DNA from 2 places in the Stenotrophomonas sp. YJH_SMC_110 genome. Region 1 is predicted to be linked to the other one. Evidence: riboswitches for the same ligand, from Rfam matches in the RefSeq annotation. Region 1 holds a riboswitch; the other holds the start of a gene.
The links. A riboswitch is a leader RNA that binds a small molecule or an ion and turns the genes downstream of it on or off. The one in region 1 is predicted to bind cobalamin.
Positions count from the first base shown of each region.

Region 2: it holds a riboswitch for cobalamin, as region 1 does, so the genes downstream of both, AC5P6H_RS15445 (epoxyqueuosine reductase QueH) here and btuB (TonB-dependent vitamin B12 receptor) in region 1, are expected to answer to the same signal.

Region 1 covers NZ_JCAFSM010000006.1:118,282-128,180, reverse strand. Annotated here, with positions in the region: gene dinB (DNA polymerase IV) at 1-250, shown strand, start outside; gene AC5P6H_RS12850 (MBL fold metallo-hydrolase) at 509-1,420, opposite strand; gene AC5P6H_RS12845 (NAD(P)-dependent oxidoreductase) at 1,512-2,150, opposite strand; gene AC5P6H_RS12840 (LysR family transcriptional regulator) at 2,259-3,188, shown strand; gene AC5P6H_RS12835 (class I SAM-dependent methyltransferase) at 3,185-3,976, shown strand; gene gph (phosphoglycolate phosphatase) at 4,041-4,709, shown strand; gene btuB (TonB-dependent vitamin B12 receptor) at 4,803-6,644, opposite strand; cobalamin riboswitch at 6,760-6,982, opposite strand; gene AC5P6H_RS12820 (histidine phosphatase family protein) at 7,125-7,703, shown strand; gene AC5P6H_RS12815 (TfoX/Sxy family protein) at 7,795-8,157, opposite strand; gene AC5P6H_RS12810 (GAF domain-containing protein) at 8,154-8,636, opposite strand; gene bioD (dethiobiotin synthase) at 8,705-9,388, shown strand; gene AC5P6H_RS12800 (aminotransferase-like domain-containing protein) at 9,464-9,899, opposite strand, start outside.
Region 2 covers NZ_JCAFSM010000008.1:117,803-127,701, reverse strand. Annotated here, with positions in the region: gene AC5P6H_RS15480 (LysE family translocator) at 1-525, opposite strand, end outside; gene AC5P6H_RS15475 (acyl-CoA thioesterase) at 678-1,079, shown strand; gene AC5P6H_RS15470 (NAD-dependent protein deacetylase) at 1,136-1,942, shown strand; gene AC5P6H_RS15465 (NADH:flavin oxidoreductase/NADH oxidase) at 2,084-3,184, shown strand; gene AC5P6H_RS15460 (LysR family transcriptional regulator) at 3,188-4,099, opposite strand; gene purU (formyltetrahydrofolate deformylase) at 4,214-5,065, shown strand; gene pncA (bifunctional nicotinamidase/pyrazinamidase) at 5,195-5,839, opposite strand; gene AC5P6H_RS15445 (epoxyqueuosine reductase QueH) at 6,680-7,363, opposite strand; cobalamin riboswitch at 7,525-7,754, opposite strand; gene AC5P6H_RS15440 (nicotinate phosphoribosyltransferase) at 7,888-9,297, opposite strand; gene AC5P6H_RS15435 (bifunctional nicotinamide-nucleotide adenylyltransferase/Nudix hydroxylase) at 9,362-9,899, opposite strand, start outside.

The sequences.
Region 1 (9,899 bases):
CCACACCGTGGTGCTGAAGCTGAAGACCGCGCAGTTCCGCATCCTCACCCGCAGTTTCACCCCGGAGCGCCCGCCGGAATCGATGGAAGAACTGCGCGACATCGCACTGGCCCTGCGCGCCCGCGTCGACCTGCCGGCGGAGACGCGTTACCGCCTGGTCGGCGTCGGGCTGGGTGGGTTCCGCGAAAAGGAGGCCGTGGTGCAGGGGGAATTGTTCGAGCACGACATGATCAATCCCACAGATACCTAATCATCAAACAGTGGGGTCAGAGCCCGTTGCGCAGCAACGGGATCCGACCCCAGCAGATTGCCGAGATCTGTCGAAGGCGAGGTGGGTCCGGTTGCGGGGGCGTGAGCGCCATGGATGGCGCGACCGAGCCTCCATGGACGGATTCACGGCGTCCCCCGCAACCGGACCCACCTCGCCCTCCCACGGATAGCCAGCTGTTGCTTTTGCTGTTGCCTCTGCAGGTGCAGGGCGCAGCCCTGCAAAAGAAAGCGCCCTACCTCATGGCCACTGCATCTCGCCCTTGGCCACCTTCGCACTCAGCTCCAGCGATGCCACGCCGTCCAGCTTCGGGTAGCGCGACTGCATTGCTTTCACCAGCGCCGCACTGTCCTTGGCCTTTGCCGTCTCGACATCGAACGCGCGGATGTAGTCCGCAGTGAAGCGCAGCGCACTGGCATCCAGTGCGGCACCCGGCGCGTAATGCCCCGGCACCACCACCTTCGGCTTCAGTGCCTGCAACCGCTGCAGGGTCTGCAGCCAGTCGGTATGCGACTTAGGCGTCTGCGTGTCGGCCATCCACACGTGCTCGCCGGCTACCACCGGAATGCCACCGACGATCGCGCGCAGCGACGGCACCCACAGCACCGTGCGGTCCGGGGTCGGGCCATCCAGGCCGATCAGCGGCAGGCGCTGGCCTTCCAGCTGCAGTGCATCGCCATCCAGCACCTGCGGCAGCACGATGCGCGCGGGCACGTCGGCACCCATCTTCGGTCCCCAGTAGGCCAGCTTGCCGGCCTGGGTCTGCTGGATGTGGGCGACGGTCTGCGCGGTGGCGACGATGCGTGCCTGCGGGAAGGCGTCCTGCAGGGTGGCCAGGCCGAAGTAGTAGTCCGGATCGCCGTGGCTGATGTAGATCGTGGTCAGCTGCTTGCCGCTGGCGCGGATCAGCTCGACCAGCTTGCGCGCATCGCTGGCACCAAACTGCGCATTGACCAGGATCCCGTCGTGGCGGCCTTCGATCAGCACCGAGGACACCGAGAACATTGCCTGCGGGCCGGGATGGAAGGTCTGCAGGTGCAGCTGGGATTTCGTCGCCGCCGCCGGCGCCGTGGTGGCCGGTGCGGCCAGCAGCGGCGCACTGGTGAAGCTGGCGGCCAGGGCGAGGGGAAGCAGCAGGGCAGCGGTACGCATGGGAATTCCTTGTGTAGAGCCGGGCCAATGCCCGGCTGCATGTTCGCGTAGAGCCGAGCGCGGGCTTGGCTCTACATGGGACGTGCGTGGATCAATACGCTGCGGTGATGATCTGCTTCGGATACGCGTGCGCTTCCAGTTCGGCGACGAACGCCGCGCCATAGTCGGCGTAGCTGATGCGGCTGTGGCCGCTGGTATCGGCCAGGAACGCCTTGGGCTGCACGCGGTACTGGCCGCGCTCTTCACCCGGGCCGATTTCGGCGGCCGGCGAGAAGAAGGTCCAGTCCAGGTCGTCCACTGCCTGCAGGCGGTTGAACGCCTCGCGGTGGGCCAGCGCGTACGGCTTGTAGGCCTCCGGGAAGGTGGGGGTGTCGACCAGCTGCACGCCGGGTGCGACTTCCAGGCTGCCGGCACCGCCAACCACCACCAGGCGCGGCACGCCGGCCTTGCGCGCGGCAGCCGCCAGCTGCGCGGCGACCTCGCCGACGCGGCCGATGTCATCGCCCGGGCGCGGGCCGTAGGCACTGGCGAGCACGTCGTGGCCGGCGATGGCGGCAACCAGCGCGTCCTGGTCATCCAGCGAGGCGATCACCGGATGGGCACCGGCCAGCTCGGCCGGGAGGTCCTGCGCGCTGCGCACGATGACGGTGAGTTCGTGGCCGCGGGCCAGCGCGTGGCGGGCGATCTGGCGGCCGATGTTGCCGGTGGAACCAACGAGGGCGATCTTCATGGCAGGACTCCGTGGGGCGCTGTGGGGTGGGAATGGCGCCACTCTAGGCCGCTGCAGTCGCTCGAAAAACAGCGTATAACGTGCTTGTTTGTTGCATGGATCGAGCATATGGACCGATTGACCGCCATGACCGTGTTCGTCGAGGTGGCCGAGCGCGGCAGCCTGACCGCGGCGGCAGAGGTGCTGGACATGTCGCGGGCGATGGTCAGCCGCTACCTGGCTGAGGTCGAGGGCTGGCTGGGCGCACGCCTGCTGCACCGGACCACGCGCCGGGTCAGTCTGACCGGGCCCGGCGAGGCGGCGCTGGCGCGCTTCCGGCAGATGCTGGCGATCGGCGAGGAACTGCAGGGCGAGCTGGCCAGCGATGATCCCGAGCCGCATGGCACGCTGCGGGTGACTGCCAGCGTGTCGTTCGGGCAGAGCCACCTGGCGCGGGCGGTGGCCGGCTTTGTTGCGCGCCATCCGGCGGCACGCATCGAGCTGCTGCTGGTCGACCGCACGGTGAACCTGGTGGAGGAGCGGGTGGACCTGGCCGTGCGCATCGCGCGCCAGATCGATCCCAGCCTGATCGCGCGGCGGCTGGCCACCTGCCGCTCGGTGCTGTGCGCGACGCCGTCCTACCTGCAGGCACGCGGCACGCCGACTGCTCCCGAGCATCTGGCCGCGCACAACTGCCTGACCCACCACTACGTCGGCAAGAGCCTGTGGCAGCTGCACCGAGACGGCCGTTCGCTGTCGGTGGCGGTGGGCGGCAACATCAGCGCCAACGAGGCCTCGCTGCTGCTGGAGGCGGTGCGGGCCGGTGCCGGTATCGCCATGCTGCCGACCTACCAGGTGGCGCCGCTGCTGCGTACCGGCGAGCTGATCGAACTGCTGCCCGAATTCAGCCTGGACGAACTCGGCATTCATGCCGTGTACGCGTCACGGCGACAGCAGCCCGCTATCATGCGGCGATTCCTGGACTACCTGGCCGAGTGTTTCGCCAGCCCGGCCTTCCAGGATCTGGATTGGCGCCCACCGGGCAAGGAGAACACATGAACCATGGACAGGCCTTGATCGACCACAACCGTGCTGCCTGGGACCGCCAGGCCAGCGAAGTGCGCGAATGGTCGCGCCCGGTGGAAAGTTCAACCATTGCCGCCGCGCGCGAAGGCCGCTGGCAGGTGCATCTGACCCCACGCGCGCTGCCATTGGACTGGCTGGGCGATGTGCGTGGCCGCCGCATCCTGTGCCTGGCCTCGGGCGGGGGCCAGCAGGCACCGGTGCTGGCCGCTGCGGGCGCCGACGTCACCGTGTTCGATCTCTCCGACGGGCAGCTGGAACAGGACCGCAGCGTGGCGGCGCGCGATGGCCTGCAGCTGCGCACGGTGCAGGGCGACATGCGCGACCTGCACGTATTCGCCAACGACAGCTTCGACGTGGTGTTCCATCCGATCTCCAACCTGTACGTACCCGACGTGCGCCCGGTGTGGACCGAATGCCGCCGCGTGCTGGCGCGCGACGGCATGTTGATGGCCAGCTTCTACAACCCGGTGCTGTTCGTCGGCGCGCGCGATCCGCAGCTCGATGCGCAGGGCCTGATCCGGCCGCAGTACGCCATTCCCTATTCGGACCTGGAAGACCTGCCCGCCGCAGAACGTGAGGCGAAACTCGGCCGCGGCGATGCGCTGACCTTTGGCCACAGCCTGACCGAACTGATCGGCGGGCAGCTGGATGCGGGGTTCGTCATCGATCGCTTCATGGAAGACTGGCAGCCGCAGCCGCGCTTCCTGATCGACCGCTACCTGCCCACGTTCCTGGCCACCCGCGCACGCCGGATCGGTTGAGGCGGATCGGCGCAGAAACCAGCGGCGTACAATGGGCGGCCCCACGTCGTGCAGGTGCCGTCCCTTGTCGTATCCCTATCCGCTGGTCGTGTTCGACCTAGATGGCACGCTGGTCGACAGCGCAGCTGATATCGCCGAAGCACTGAACCGCACGCTGGAAGACATCGGCATGGCACGCGTGCCGGAAGCCACGGTTCTGGGCTGGATCGGCGACGGTGTGCGCCGCCTGGTCGAGCAGGCCGTGCACGCCGCGGGTCGTGAGGTCGACCTGGCCGAAGTGATGCCGGTGTTCATGGTGCACTACCGTGAGTGCCTGCTGCGCAGCCCGCGCCTGTTCGATGGCGTGGCCGAAGCGCTGATGCAGCTGCGTGCACGCGGTGTTCCGCTGGCGATCTGCACCAACAAGCCCGAAGCGCTGGTGCCGCCACTGCTGCAACACCTGGGCATTGGTGATGCGTTCGCGCTGGTACTGGGCGGCGATTCGCTGCCGCAGCGCAAGCCCAGCGGTGAGCCGCTGCGGCACATCGCTGCGCACTTCGGGCTGGCGGTGGATGCCTGCCTGATGGTGGGTGATTCGTTGACCGACTACCGCGCCGCCGAAGAGGCAGGCATGCCGATCGCACTGGTGCGTTACGGTTATCCGCGTGGCCTGGACCTGGCCACCGCACAGGCGGTGGCGGTGATTGACGACCTGCGTGAGTTGCCGGGGTTGGCCGCGGGCGTTCGGGTGTAGAGCGGAGCCCACGCTCGGCTGCTTCATTGCGTGAGCCGAGCATGGGCTCGGCTCTACAGTAGATCGGCGCCGGGCGATGCCCGGCGCGCGCCTTCATTTCGGCTGGTAACGCACGCTCAGCTGGTATTCGCGGCCGGGCTGGTTGAACCACGCCACCGTCTCGTAGCGGCGGTCGAACACGTTGGCGGCACGTGCCAGCAGCGACCACGCCGGCGTCAGCGCGTACTCGGCGCGCAGGTCCAGCGTGCCGTAGCCACCGACCTTCACCGCGTTGGCGGCATCGTCATAGCGCTTGCCCGCACCCTGCACGGTCAGGCCGGCGCGGAAATCGCCGAAGCGGCGGTCGACGTCCAGGCGCGCGGTCTGCTGTGCACGGCGCGGCAGCCAGTTGTCGAACTGGGTGCTGCCATGGGTGCGGTTGCGCGGGTCGGTGTAGCTCAGCTGCGCGTTGAGGTCGAAGCCGGCCAGCAGCACGCCACCGGTCAGTTCGGCGCCACGGATGCGCGCCTTCTCCACCTGCTGCATTTTTATCGTGGACGCATCGTAGGTGATCAGGTCATCGATGCGGGTCTCGTACACGTCCAGGCCCCAATGCCAGCCCTGGCCCTGCTGCGAAACACCGAGGTTGGCGCTCTTGGACTTCTCCGGCTTCAACGTCGGCACGCCGCTCCACGGGTCGTACAGGTCGCTGAAGGTCGGTGCCTTGAAGGCGGTGCCGTAGCTGGCATTGACGCGCAGGCCGTGGTCCAGCTGCATTGCCCAGCCGAGACTGCCGGTGGCGTGGTTGCCGAACTGCTGGTTGTCGTCGTTGCGTGCGCTGGCCTGCAGCTGATGGCGGCCGAAGCGGCCCTGGTACTGCACGAACACGCCGGTGTTGCGACGGCTGTCGACGAGGTAGCCCGCGCTGCTGCCATCCAGGTTGTCTTCGCTCCAGTCCACGCCGGTGCTCAGCAGCTGGCTTCCGGTCAAGGTGAAGTCACCCTGCAGCGAGGCGCTGTCGCGGTGGGTCTGCGCGCTGCCGCGTGCGCCGAAGTCGCCGAAGTTGTCCGATTCGTTGTCGCTGCGGCCGACGTTGGCGGTGAACGCCAGGCGCCCGGACGGGGTGTAGCGCACCTTGCCGGCCAGCACCTGCTGGCGGGTTTCCGAGTAGTTGTAATAGCCGTCGTAGTGGTTCTTGCCGTCGGCGCGCAGCGCACTGCCTTCCACATTCCACTGGTCGTTGAAGGTGTAGCCGCCACGCAGGCTCTTGGACAGGTTGCGGTAGCCGTCGCGGTCGGGTTCGTCAGCGAAGCAGCCGGTGAACAGCGTCGCCGAGCCACGGCAGGCATCGACGCCATCGGAATGCTGGTAGGCGATGTCGGCGCCGAACCAGCCGCGTTCGGTGCCACCTCCGATGCCGCCGCTGGCTTCGCGCAGGCCGTTGCTGCCACCACCGAGCTGGAAGTGCGGAGCAAAATCGCCCTGGTTGCGGCGGGTGAAGATCTGGATCACGCCACCGATGGCGTCGGCGCCGTACAGGCTGGACTGCGGGCCGCGCACGATTTCCACGCGTTCGATCTGCGCCAGCGGCAGGTCCTGGTACATGGCCAGGCCGAGGTCGGCACTGTTGATGCGCACGCCATCGACCAGCACCACGGTGTGGCCCGAGTTGGTGCCGCGCAGGAACAGCGAGCTCTGCTTGCCGAGCCCGCCGGCATTGGTCAGGTTGATGCCGGCGCGGCCGCGCAGCAGTTCCTGCAACGAGGTGGCCTGGCTGGATTCGATCTGCGCGCGGTCGATCACCTGGGCTGGTGCGATGCTGTCCTGCAGGGCGATCGGGGTGCGGGTGGCGGTGACCAGGATCTGGTCGAGCGCGGTGGTGTCATCGGCGGCCTGGGCCAGCGCGGGCAGGGCGGCCAGCACGGTCAGGGACAGCATTCGGGACTGCAGCTTCATGGGGGACTCCAGGTGCCACGCACGCCCGCGTGGCGAAGGGGAGGAGCCGCGAAGGCAGGCATGCGCCGACGCCGCAGCGCAGGCTGCGGTCATCCAGCGCCATGCCCACCGCACCGCGACCTGAGGCTTCCGGGCCGGTCTCCGGGCTTGCCGCCGGGTGGCGCGAGGCCACCGTCCAGGCGCCTTCCCATGCCTGCGGCACAGTGGCGTTGTTGCCTGGAACTGACGTGCTTACCGTTGCGGGGGCAGCGCCGGCCTGGCGTGGATTCACGCGTCACCGGCTTCCCGTTTCAACCTGCCGGCCGTGGCCGCAGGTCACCTGGAAGTGCGCGCAGTCTACGGCATCGCAGGCGGCCCGTAGCGTCGAGCGTACCCGACTGCCTTTGCTGTGCCCTTAGAATGGTCCCTCGATCCCGTGGTGCCGTTGCCGATGTCCGCCCGTTTTCCGCTGTTCCCGCGTTGCCTGTACAGGACGCACGCATGATCCTCGACCTGGTCCGCCATGCCGGCAACGGTCGCGATGAGTTCCTCGATGGCCGCAGCGATCCACCGCAGCTGGCCCGCCTGCCGCAGGAACTGGTCGACGCCTACGCTGCGCAGCCCTGGGAACGGGTGATCAGTTCGCCGCGGCTGCGCTCGCTGCACACGGCGATGGCCCTGGCCACCCCGCGCGGGCTGGACGTGGAAGCGGAGGAGGAATGGGAAGAGCTGGATTTCGGCGATTGGGACGGGCAGTCGCTGTTCGACCTGCCGGAGGATGCACTGGCGGCCTTCCATGCCGATCCGCATGCATACCCACCGCCCAACGGTGAGAGCTGGGGCCACTTCGAGCGGCGTATCGCGCGCGCGCTGGATCGACTGCTCGATGATGACGACCCGGTGCCAACGCTGGTGGTCAGCCATGGCGGCCCGCTGCGCATGGTGCTGTCGCAGGTCTGCGGCCTGCCGATGTCGCTGTGCTGGGCACTGCGCATCGACCACGGCACGCGCCTGCGGGTACGGCTGGAACGTGGCGAAGCCGGGCTGGCAGGCGAGCTGCTGGAACTGCAGCAGCCGTAACCCATCGGTAGTGCCGGTCGCTGGCCGGCAGTCTCAGGAATGTTGAAAAGACCACGCAGTTGCCGGCCAGCGGCCGGCACTACCGGTGCGGTCAATCCTCGTCCGCATCCTCGGTCACGCTGTCTTCCGCGTCATCGTCGGCATCGAAGCGCTGCTCATGCACCGGACCCGACGCCGGGCCGGCCGCCTTCAGCGGATGCGCGGCGATGCGTGCTTCGTAATCCTGCACCAGCGCCTCACGCTGCGGCTCGCTCAGTTCCTGCCAGTGGCAGTCCAGCAGCGCGCCTTCCAGCGAGTACAGCAGGTTCAGGCTGGGCTTGAAGCCGGCGCGCTTGACCTTGACGAAGGCGCCGACTGCGCCGGTCGCAACCAGGTCCTCGCGGCTGCGCAGGCCGACCTGGCGCAGCCACGCTGCACTCTTGGGGCCGATGTTGCGCAGCTTCGGTGCGCTCATCCCAGCGCCTCGACGAACACGCGGGCGATGGCTTCCAGGCCGGCCTGGTCATCGGCATCGAAGCGGCCGATCTTCGGGCTGTCGATGTCGAACACGCCGATCAGTTCATCGCCGCGCAGCAGCGGCACCACCAGTTCCGAACGCGAGGCCGAATCGCAGGCGATATGGCCGGGGAAGGCATCGACGTCGTCCACGCGCTGGGTCACGCGCTGGCTGGCGGCGGCACCGCACACGCCCTTGTCCAGCGGGATGCGCACGCAGGCCGGCAGGCCCTGGAACGGGCCGACCACCAGCTCCGTGCCGTCGTACAGGTAGAAACCCACCCAGTTCAGGTCGGGCAGGGCGTGGTAGACAAGTGCGGAGAGGTTGGCCGCGTTGGCGATGCGGTCGGACTCGGCGTAGACCAGGCCACGGGCCTGTTCCAGCAGCTGGGCGTATTGTTCCGGCTTGCTGCCGGTAAGCGAGGCATTGGCGAACATGCCCGCAGTCTAGCAAGCGCGCCGGGCCGGCGATAATGCACGCTCTGTTGCCCTGTTGGAGCCCATCGATGCCGTTGCCCGCTACGCTGCCGCCCGCCCTGTTCATTACCGGCACCGATACGGAGATCGGCAAGACCGCGGCCAGCACCGCGCTGCTGCAGGCGCTGCGCCGGCGCGGCCTGCGCGCGGTGGGCATGAAACCGGTGGCCAGCGGCAGCGAAGACCTGGGGCAGGGCCTGCGCAACGAAGACGCGCTGGCGCTGCAGGCGGCCAGCTGGCCGGTGCCGGACTATGCCGATCTGAACCCGTATGCGCTGCGGCAGCCGCTGGCACCGGAGCTGGCCGCTGCCGAGGACGGCGTGCGGGTGGAACTGGCGCCGATCGTGGCTGCGTTCGCGCGACTGCGCGCACAGGCCGACATCGTGGTGGTGGAAGGCGTCGGTGGGTGGCTGGCGCCGGTCTCGGCCACGCTGGACCAGCTGGACCTGGTGCGAGCACTGCAGTTGCCGGTGCTGCTGGTGGTGGGCATGCGGCTGGGCTGCGTCAACCATGCGCGGCTGACTGCGCAGTCGCTGCAGGCCAGCGGCGTGCAGTGCCTGGGCTGGATCGGCAACCACATCGACCCGGCGATGCAGCGCCAGGATGAGAACATCGCCACGTTGCAGGAGCGCCTGCCGGTGCCGTGCAGGGGACGGCTGCCGCATCTGCCGGGGGCGGATGGCGAAGCGCTGACCCCGCCCCTGCTCGAGTGATCCAGGGTAGTGCCGGCCGCGGGCCGGCAACCCCACCCCCCCGGTGATCCCGATGTTGCCGGCCAGCGCCCGGCACTACCGTGCTGCGCCCGCCAGCTCCCGCGCGATCGCGCCCAGTCGTTCCACCGCGCCAATGAAGCGCGCATCCAGGGTCTGGCAGCACGACAGCCGCAGGCAGTGGCGGTATCGCGCGCCACGTGAATAGACCTGGCCGGGCATGAACACGATGTCCTCCTGCAGCGCTCGCTCGAACAGCTCGCGCGTATCCACGCCCGGCAGTTCCAGCCACAGCAGGAATCCGCCCTGCGGTTCGGTGGCGCGGGTGCCGGCCGGGAAGTGCTCGGCCACCAGCTGGCGCAGCCGTCCCACCTGGTCGCGGTACAGCCGGCGCATGCGATGCAGGTGGTGCTCGTAGCTGCCGGCTTCCAGATACGCCGCGACCGCGTCACCGAGCAGCTGCGGCTCGCCGCCGGTGGACTGGAATTTCAGCAGCGCGATGCGCTCGGCGAAG
Region 2 (9,899 bases), on a different contig from region 1:
GCTGCCGGCGGTCAGCGCGATCATGCCGTTCACGCTGACGCTGACCAGGATCTGGGTGGAGCCCAGCACGATCGACTGCATCAGCACGCTGCCTTCGCCGTCCGGGTGCAGGAACTGCGGCAGCAGCGACAGGTACATCACCGCCACCTTCGGGTTCAGCAGATTGGTCAGGAAGCCCATCGTGAACAGCTTGCGCGGGCTGTCCTGCGGCAGGTCACGCACCGCGAACGGCGAACGGCCGCCGGGCCTGAGCGCCTGCCAGGCCAGGTACAGCAGGTACAGCGCTCCGCCGATGCGCAGCGCGTCGTAGGCGAACGGCACGGTCATCAGCAGGGCGGTGATGCCCAGTGCCGCGCACAGCATGTAGAACACAAAGCCCAGCGCCACCCCGCCCAGCGAGATCAGGCCAGCCATCGGCCCCTGGCAGATCGAGCGCGAGATGACGTAGATCATGTTCGGCCCGGGCGTGAGCACCATGGCCAGCGAAACCAGCGCGAAGGCCAGCAGGTCGGAAGTGGCGGGCATGGGCAGTCCTGGCAGTGGGCGTGGCGCAGTGTAACGCCTGCCGCAGGCGCGGCCTGCGCACGCACCGCTGCCGGGTGACCGTTGCACGTGCATGCCGATGGCCATCACGCCGGTCGCTTAGAATCCGCAGCACCCCACACCGAAGCACCCCCATGACCCCGATCCCCGAGACCGTGCCGCCCACCGAAGTGCGCATGGCTGAAATCGTCTTCCCCAACCACACCAACCACCTGGGCACCCTGTTCGGTGGCCAGGCATTGGCATGGATGGACAAGGCCGCGTTCCTGGCCGCCGCCCGCTATTCGCGCCGCACCGTGGTGACCGCGCGCAGCGACCAGGTCGACTTCAAGCTGCCGATCCGCATCGGCCAGATGGTGGAAACCATCGGCCGCATCGTCGAAGTCGGCCGCAGCTCGATGAAGGTCGAGGTGGAACTGGTCGCCGAGGACCTGCACAGCGGCGAGCGCAAGTTGTGCACCCGCGGCCACTTCGTGATGATCGCGCTGGACGAGGATGGCCACCCGATCGTGGTGCCGCCGCTGCCGGCCGCCTGAGACCACCGGCTGAACCGGTGCTTGCGGGGGCGCTGCGGCGCCCCCATCTGGCAGCCATGACCCTGCCACTGACCGACTTCATCGACCGCGCCGAGCGCCTGTTCGTGCTGACCGGCGCGGGTTGCAGCACCGCCTCGGGCATACCCGATTACCGGGACGCCGATGGCCAGTGGAAACGCACGCCGCCGGTGACCTACCAGGCCTTCATCGGCGAGGCGACCACCCGCCAGCGTTACTGGGCGCGCAGCCTGCTGGGCTGGCCGCGCTTCGGCCTGGCCCGGCCCAACGGCAGCCACCAGGCCCTGGCCGCCCTGGAAAGCCGCGGCAAGCTGCAGGTGCTGTTGACCCAGAACGTGGACGGCCTGCACCAGCGCGCCGGCAGCCGCAACGTGATCGACCTGCATGGCCGCCTGGATCTGGTGCGCTGCATGGGCTGCGAGCGCCGCAGTGGCCGCGAGGATTTCCAGCAGCGGCTGCTGGACGCCAATCCCGGCTGGGACGCGCTGGAGGCCGGCATCGCCCCCGACGGTGATGCCGACCTGGAGACCGATTTCTCCACATTCGTGGTGCCCGACTGCCCGCACTGCGGCGGCGTGCTGAAGCCGGACGTGGTGTTCTTCGGCGAGAACGTGCCGCGCGAGCGGGTGGCGGCGGTGCACGATCATCTGCAGCAGGCCGATGCGGTGCTGGTGGTGGGCTCGTCACTGATGGTCTATTCCGGCTTCCGCTTCGTGCAGGCGGCGGCGAAGGCAGGATTGCCGGTGGCGGCGCTGAACCGCGGCCGCACCCGTGCCGACGACCTGCTGTTGTTCAAGGATGAGCGGGACTGCGCTGAAGCCTTGTCCGGTTGGGTGGCGGGCTGAGCCGAGCGTCGGCTCGGCTCTACAAGGGGCTGTTCGGCGCTCGGCGGCATGATCGGCTGCGAAACAGCGATCCATCCAGACGGTTGATCCAGAAGCCGCGCAGCGGTGCAATACACACCCCCTACGTCGTTCATCACCCCCTTGAGCCAGCTGTTTTCGCCGATCTCGTTCGGCCCCCTGACCCTGTCCAACCGCATCGTCATCGCGCCGATGTGCCAGTACTCCGCCGAAGACGGCCGCGCCAGCGACTGGCACGCCATGCACCTGGGCAACCTGGCGCAGTCCGGCGCCGGCCTGTTGATCCTGGAAGCCACCGCGGTCGAGCCGCGCGGCCGCATCAGCTGGGCCGACCTGGGCCTGTGGGATGACGGCACCGAGGCCGCGCTGGCACAGGTGCTGGCCAGCGTCCGCCGCTGGTCGCCGATGCCGCTGGGCATCCAGCTGGGCCATGCCGGCCGCAAGGCATCCACCGCCCGCCCGTGGGACGGGGGTGGCCAGTTGCCGGCCGGCGATGCGCGTGGCTGGGCCACCGTGGCGCCGTCGCCGCTGCCGTTCCATGCCGCCGATCCGGCACCGCAGGAACTGGACGAAGCCGGCATCGCCGAGGTCATCGCCGCCTTCGCTGCCAGTGCGGTGCGCGCCGAGCGCCTGGGCTTCGAGCTGATCGAGCTGCATGCCGCGCACGGTTACCTGCTGCACCAGTTCCTGTCGCCGCTGAGCAACCGCCGCACCGATGGCTACGGCGGGTCGCTGCCGAACCGCCTGCGCCTGCTGGTGGAAGTGTTCGACGCGGTACGCGCGGCGGTGTCCGACAAGGTCGCCGTGGGCGTGCGCATTTCCGCCAGCGACTGGGTCGAGGGTGGCTGGGACCTGGTGCAGAGCGAAGCACTGGCCCAGGTGCTGGACGCGCGCGGCTGCAATTTCCTGCATGTCTCCAGTGGCGGCCTGGACGAGCGCCAGAAGATCACCGTCGGCCCCGGTTACCAGGTGCCGTTCGCGGCGGCGATCAAGGCCAAGGTGCGCATGCCGGTGATCGCCGTGGGCATGATCACCGAACCGGAGCAGGCCGAATCGATCCTGCGCCATCGCCACGCCGATGCCGTGGCCCTGGCGCGCGGCATCCTCTACGACCCGCGCTGGCCGTGGCATGCCGCCGCCGCATTGCGCGACAGCGTGGAACCGGCGCCGCAGTACCTGCGCTGCGAGCCGCGCGATGCGCGCGGCGTGTTCAAGGCGCGCTGAGGCTCACACCCGCCAGGCCGGCGCCATGCCGGCCCGCAGGTGCTCGAACAGCGCGCGGATCTTGGCGGTGAAGTCGCGGCGATCGCTGACGCAGAAATAGACCTCCATCGGCTCCGGACGCCACGTGCTGTCGGCGCCGAACACGGCCTGCAGGCGTCCATCGCGCAGGTAGGGCTCGGCCACGAACGCAGCCAACCGCGTGATGCCGGCACCGGCCGCCGCCAGCGACGCCAGCGCATCGATGTCATCGCAGACCATGCTCGGCGGTAGCGCGGCGTCCACACGCTGGCCGTCCTTCAGCAGGCCCCAGCGCAACGGCCGGCCATCGGTGGGGAAGCGGTGCAGCAGCCCGCGATGGCTGCCCAGATCCGATGGTTCCTGCGGGGTGCCATGGGCCTTCAGGTAGGCCGGCGAGGCGCAGAACACGAACGGTACGCGTGCCAGCTGCCGTGCGACCACGCCGTCTTCCAGCTGCGCGCCGATGCGGATGCTGGCATCCACCGCCTCTGGACCATGCTGCACGGCGCGGTCGGTCAGCCGCAGTTCCAGCTGCAGCTGCGGGTAGCGTTGCTGCAGTGACGGCAGCAACGGGGCCATGACGTGGCGGCCGAACGCGCTGCTGCTGGCGATGCGCAGCGGCCCGGCCGGTTCGATATCACCGGAGGTGACCATCGCCTGCGCGCGCGCCAGGTCGGCCTCGATGTGGCGGACCTGCGCCAGGTACAGCGCGCCGGCCTCGCTGAGCGCCAGCTGGCGCGTACTCCGGTTCAGCAGCCGTACGCCCAGATGCGCTTCCAGCCGGTTGATGTTCTGGCCGACTGCGGTGGCGCTGATGCCAAGGATGCGGGCCGCGGCGGCAATGCTGCCGGTCTCTGCGGTGCGGGTGAAGCTGCGGATCAGTTGCAACAGGTTCATGACCGACCAGCTTGCCACGGTGATGGCCAAGTATCGCTTGGGACTGAACCAAGCGGTTCGGTTGCATCGGTGATCATCCGGCTGCTGGGCAGGAAGCTGCCCTACACTGTGGCGATGCGCCCCGATTCCATCCTCACCCTGTCCTGCCCCGACCGTACCGGCATCGTCTACCGCGTGTCCGGCCTGCTGTTCGACCACGGCTGCAACATCCTCGACGCCCAGCAGTTCGGCGATGAGGAAAGCGGCCGCTTCTTCCTGCGCGTGCATTTCGACCGTGACGCCGGCCTGCCGCTGGAGACCGTGCACGCCGCGATGGCCACGCTTGCCGAAGGCTTCGGCATGGACTGGCAGCTGCATGATGGCCGCCGCCGGGCACGCCTGCTGGTGCTGGTCAGCAAGCAGGGGCACTGCCTCAACGACCTGCTGTTCCGCGCCCACAGCGGCCAGCTGAAGGTCGACATTGCCGCGGTGGCCTCCAACCACGCCGACTTCGCGCCATTGGCCGCGTCCTACCAGGTACCGTTCCACCACCTGCCGGTGACCGCCGATACGCGTGCGGTGCAGGAGCAGCAGATCATCGACCTGGTCGAGCGCGAGCGCATCGACCTGGTGGTGCTGGCGCGCTACATGCAGATCCTGTCACCCACGCTGTGCCGCGCGCTGGCCGGGCGTGCGATCAACATCCACCACAGCTTCCTGCCCAGCTTCAAGGGCGCGCAGCCGTACCACCAGGCGCACGCGCGCGGGGTCAAGATCATCGGCGCCACCGCGCACTACGTCACCGAGGATCTGGACGAAGGACCGATCATCGAACAGGACGTGGCCCGCGTTGACCATGCGATGGCACCGCGCGAACTGGTGCGGCTGGGCAGCGATACCGAATCGCTGGTGCTGGCACGCGCCGTGCGCCGCCATGTGGAGCACCGCATCCTGCTCAACGGGCATCGCACGGTGGTGTTCCGGTAATCGCCCATCCCGCGTCCGCCGGGCATGGCCCGGCGCTACCCACGGGTGTGATCCGGTAGTGCCGGCCGCTGGCCGGCAACTGCAGAGATCCCGAGGTTGCCGGCCAGCGGCCGGCACTACCGTTGTGGGTCAGGCGGTCGCGATCCCCGCCTTGCCCAGCGCCTCGCGCACCATCGCGTCGTTGGCTTCGGTCACCGGCCGGGTCAGGTCCCACAGGAACTTCACCCGGAAGCCGGACTTCACCGCATCCTGCGCGCTCCACAGCACGCAGTAGTCGCGGGCCAGGCCGCACACGTGCACTTCGCGGATGCGGCGCTCGTGCAGCCAGCCGGCCAGGCCGGTGGCCGGGCGCTCGCCATCGGGGCCATGGTTCTCGCGGAAGGCGCTGTACGAATCCACCTGTTGGCGCGTGCCCTTGCGCAGGATCAGGTCGGCCACGGTCCAGTCCACGCCCGGGTGCAGCGCGGCACCGGCGCTGCCCTGCACGCAGTGGTCCGGCCACAGCGTCTGCGGCTGCGCGTGCAGCAGGATGGTCTCGAACGGGCGTTGGCCGGGGTGCTGGCTGGCGAACGAGGCATGGTCGGCCGGGTGCCAGTCCTGGGTCGCCACCACGGTGCGGTAGCGGCGCTGCGCCAGCAGATCGGCAATCGGTGCCACCAGCGCATCGCCCTGGTCGCAGGCCAGCGCGCCACCGGGCATGAAGTCCGGCTGCAGGTCGATCACCAGCAGGGCGACATCGGCGGCTACTGCAAGCTGATCGAGTGTTGGCTGAATCACGTATTTCTATGACCCTACACCATTGGACTGGTATTCACTAGATGATTTCGTCACGAAAAATGCACTAGCGCTTTACATCTGCAGGCGGTTCAGGATAAGCTGCAGGCTGGATAAAAAAATCCACCCCGGTCTCATTGAAGCGACCGAGGGGCTCTTTAAAGCATTGATAAATAAGAATTTAGGATCTTGGACGCTGCAACGTCTCAGAGCCTAAATCAGGTCCGAGGCGTAAGGAGTTGCGGGTGTTTCACTCTATGCGTCGCTCGTTCAGTCTTCATTCAGACTTTCGCTTGGCAGCGGGTTTGATTGGAACAATCCGGAAATTATAACAGCTTGTCAATTGATTTGGGCAGTTGTTGTTCGGTTCCTGGATTGGATGGACGGATCGGTCCCAGTAGGCACCCTCCAACTCAATGGAGGTAGCCATGTCGAATTCTCGTCCGAAGACGGTGTTCGTACGCAACTACTCTCGCTTCCGTTTCGGGAAGTGGGAGAGCGTATGCAAGCACTGGCGCTCGGCCCCAGGGGCTTAAGCGTCATACCTCACGAGGGGGGGGCTTCCCCCCCTCGTGAGGTACTTCGAGACATGAGCGACACAGCTCCTTCCGTCCACACTAAAAAGGAATAATCATGACTAGCAAGTCTTCTTCAAAAACTACGGCCCATAGAAGCTCGGTATCTGGTCGCTTTGTCACAGAGCGCTATGCCTTGAAGCATCCAAGCACCACCCAAGGTGAAAGAAATCCGAAGCCGTCACCCAAGAAGTAATTAAGGAAAGAGCCCGCGATCTTTGATCGCGGGCTCTTTAATTTTTGGCGTCTCTAGCGAAAGAAGTCGCTAGTCCTTGAGGGGCCGTGGCTCATCTCCGTAGTACAGCAGGCCGATCCTGATCCGTTCGCGCCCGTTCTCGCGGCGGTGGCGGTTGGCATCGCGCAGCGAGTACACGCAGCCGCAGTATTCCTGCTGGTAGAACTGCTCGCGCTTGCTGATCTCGATCATGCGGCTGGCACCGCCGCCCTTGCGCCAGTTGTAGTCCCAGTACTGCAGGCCTTCATAGCGCGAGGCGGCGCGGATGCCGCAGTCGTTGATCTGCGCCATGTTCTTCCAGCGAGAGATGCCCAGCGACGAACTGATGGTGTCGTAGCCGTGCTCGTGCGCATACAGCGCGGTGCGCTCGAAACGCATGTCGAAGCACATCGTGCAGCGGATACCGCGTTCGGGTTCGTTTTCCATGCCCCGCGCACGGCTGAACCAGTTGTCGGTGTCGTAGTCGCAGTCGATGAAGGGAATGCCGTGCTGCTCGGCGAAGCGGATGTTCTCCTGCTTGCGCAGCTCGTATTCCTTCACCGGGTGGATGTTGGGGTTGTAGAAGAAGATCGCGTAGTCGATCCCGGAGGCGGTGATTGCCTCCATCACTTCGCCGGAACAGGGCGCGCAGCACGAATGCAGCAGCAGGCGCTTGCCGTCGGCGGGCAGGGTCAGGGTGGGGCGTTGGAGCTCGGTCATCGTCAGGTACCGCATGGACCGCCGGCAACGGCGGTGGCCCATGCATCAGCGCGTGGGTGAACGGGTCTGGCCGGATACCGTGAACAGGACGCGCGCGGCCACACCGCCTGCACGCGCAGGACGACGACGGCCCCGGCAACCTCCCCGCGGAGATTCCAGGTCGAGTCAGGGGACGGTCGTGTCCCCCGGCCGGGGCCGGTATTCGGGCTGATGGACACGGGCCGCAGCCCACCTACTCCCTGCCGCTTCCCAGGCGCGAGCCCAGTGCTGTTGGCAGGATTCGTTTCCATTCACCGCTGCGGGGCAGCTCCGGAATGGACGCGCGAGGCGCCTTCACCGGATTCCCGTTTAAATCCCTCCCCGCGCCGCAGCGATGGGAGGGATACCTTCGGCGTGTGCAAGGTGGACCTGTTGGTGGCGCCGGTCAAGAGCGCAGGGGTCAGAACCCGCTACGCTGCAACGGGATCCGACCCCAGCGGAAGGAAGGGGTCGGATCCCGCTGCCACGCAGCGGGCTCTGACCCCGGTCGGGATACACCTTCAATGCCCCACGGCCGCCCGCGTGCGGATGTCGTCCAGCCGCTGGTCGTGCAGCAGGCGGCCGTTCTCCCACACGGTCACCATTGCGTCCTCGAAGCCGTCCGGCAGGGTGTCGTCGCCGTTGGCCGGCAGCGGCACCGTGTGCAGGCTGCCATCGTCCAGGCGGCGCAGCAGGCGCATGCGGCCACGCTTGCTGGCCTTGCCGGCGTCGGTGACCGGATCCTTGTAGACGTCAATCCACCCGCCGTCCACCCGCGCCGCCGAGCACTTCAGTGCGAACTTCTGCGTATCGCGGTCCAGCCGCTGCAGCAGCGCACCGCCCATGCCGAAGGCTACGTTGTCGGCGGCGTAGCCGTCGTCGGTGATGCGTTGCAGGATGGTGCGGATGGTATCCGGGTTGATGCCATCGCCCTGGATCACCCGCACGTGGTTGAGCACGCGGTAGCCCTTGCTGTTGAGGGTGTGGCCGAAGGCTTCATCCAGCCGGCGCAGGCTTTCGGCCACCACCTCCACCGGGTCGCCCGAGTCGGGGCGGATGACCAGGGTGGCGCCCGAGGCGATCACGTCATCGCGCAGGGTGGTACCCCAGTGCTCACTGATGGCGCGGTAGATGTCATAGCTGTCCGATACCACCGCCACGATCGCACCGGGCGTGCCGAACTGGCGCAGCATGTTGCGGTAGGCGTCCACCTCGCGCTCGCGGCCCCAGCTGGTGATGGTGCTGTGCTCGGCGGCGGGAATCGAATAGCCGGCCATCGGCGCGTGATAGTGCGCGCGCGCCAGGCACAGCGCCGATACGGTATCGGTGCCGAGGAAGTTGACCAGGTGTGCGGCACCGCCCAGCGCGGCCGATTCCAGGCTCGATACACCGCGCGCGCCGAAGTCGTGCAGCTTGAACGGCAGCTGCCCCTGCGGATCGTCGCTGGTCTGCTGCAGGAACGCGGCGATGGTCTGCCGTGCGTGCCAGCTGATGGTGGCCACGGTGACTGGATACCACACCCGCAGCAGCAGCGTTTCCAGGTACGACGGCACCCAGAACGCGGCCGGATCGGTCGACTCGATCGTCATCAGTGCTTGGTGGGTAGGCACCACGCTGCCCTCGGGCACGGCGCGGATGCGCACCGGCAGGTGGCCGCCAAGCCGGTCGACGATATCGCGCCAGCCGGCCTCGTTGAACGGTTCGCCATGCGCGGCGAACACCGCAGCAGCGTCGTCGATGTCGGCGTGGGTGACCGGCCGTGCCAGCGCGTCCTTGAGGATCGCCTGCAGGCCGAAGAACACCGTGCGATCGTGCAGGCCGCCACGTGATTCGACGTAGAAGAACGTGGCATCGGTACCCGGCGGGTACTGCAGCCAATGGCTGGCCTTGTAGCTGTCGGTGTTGAGGAGAAGATTATCGAGGTAGTGCATGACGGAAGCTCCTTCGCGTCGGGTGGCACCGGCGGTCTATCCGCCAGTGGGACAGCCGGGCCGGTCAGCCGCGGCCGAGGAAGTACTCCAGGATGTGCAGGTGGTCTTCGAACAGTTGCGGGCCCATGTCCAGTGCTTCACTCACCGGTATCCAGCGTGCCTTGTCGGCATCGTCGCCACCGCGCACCGGCGGCAGCTCGCCGGCCGGAAACTCGAAGTGGAAACCGTGGGTGATGGTGCGGCCACGCTGGCTGCGGTCCGGGTGGTCGAACACCTGCTGGCCCTTCAGCGACCCCTTCAACACCGGCAACGGAATCTTCAGGCGGGTTTCCTCGCGCAGTTCGCGCAGGCAGCTGTCGAGCAGGCTCTGTTCCTGGCCGACGAAGCCGCCGGGCAATGCCCACAGCCCCTTGCCGGGTTCCGAGCGGCGACGCACCAGCAGCACGTGGCCCGAATGCACCACCACCGCATCGGTGGTGACGAAGGTGGGCGCGTAGGGCGCATCCTTCCAGGCGGCCTTGTACTGTTCGATGAAGCGGTACTCGGCCACCAGCTGGCCATACGCAGGCGCACTCTTGCGGAACGCTTCGAGCATGTCGTAC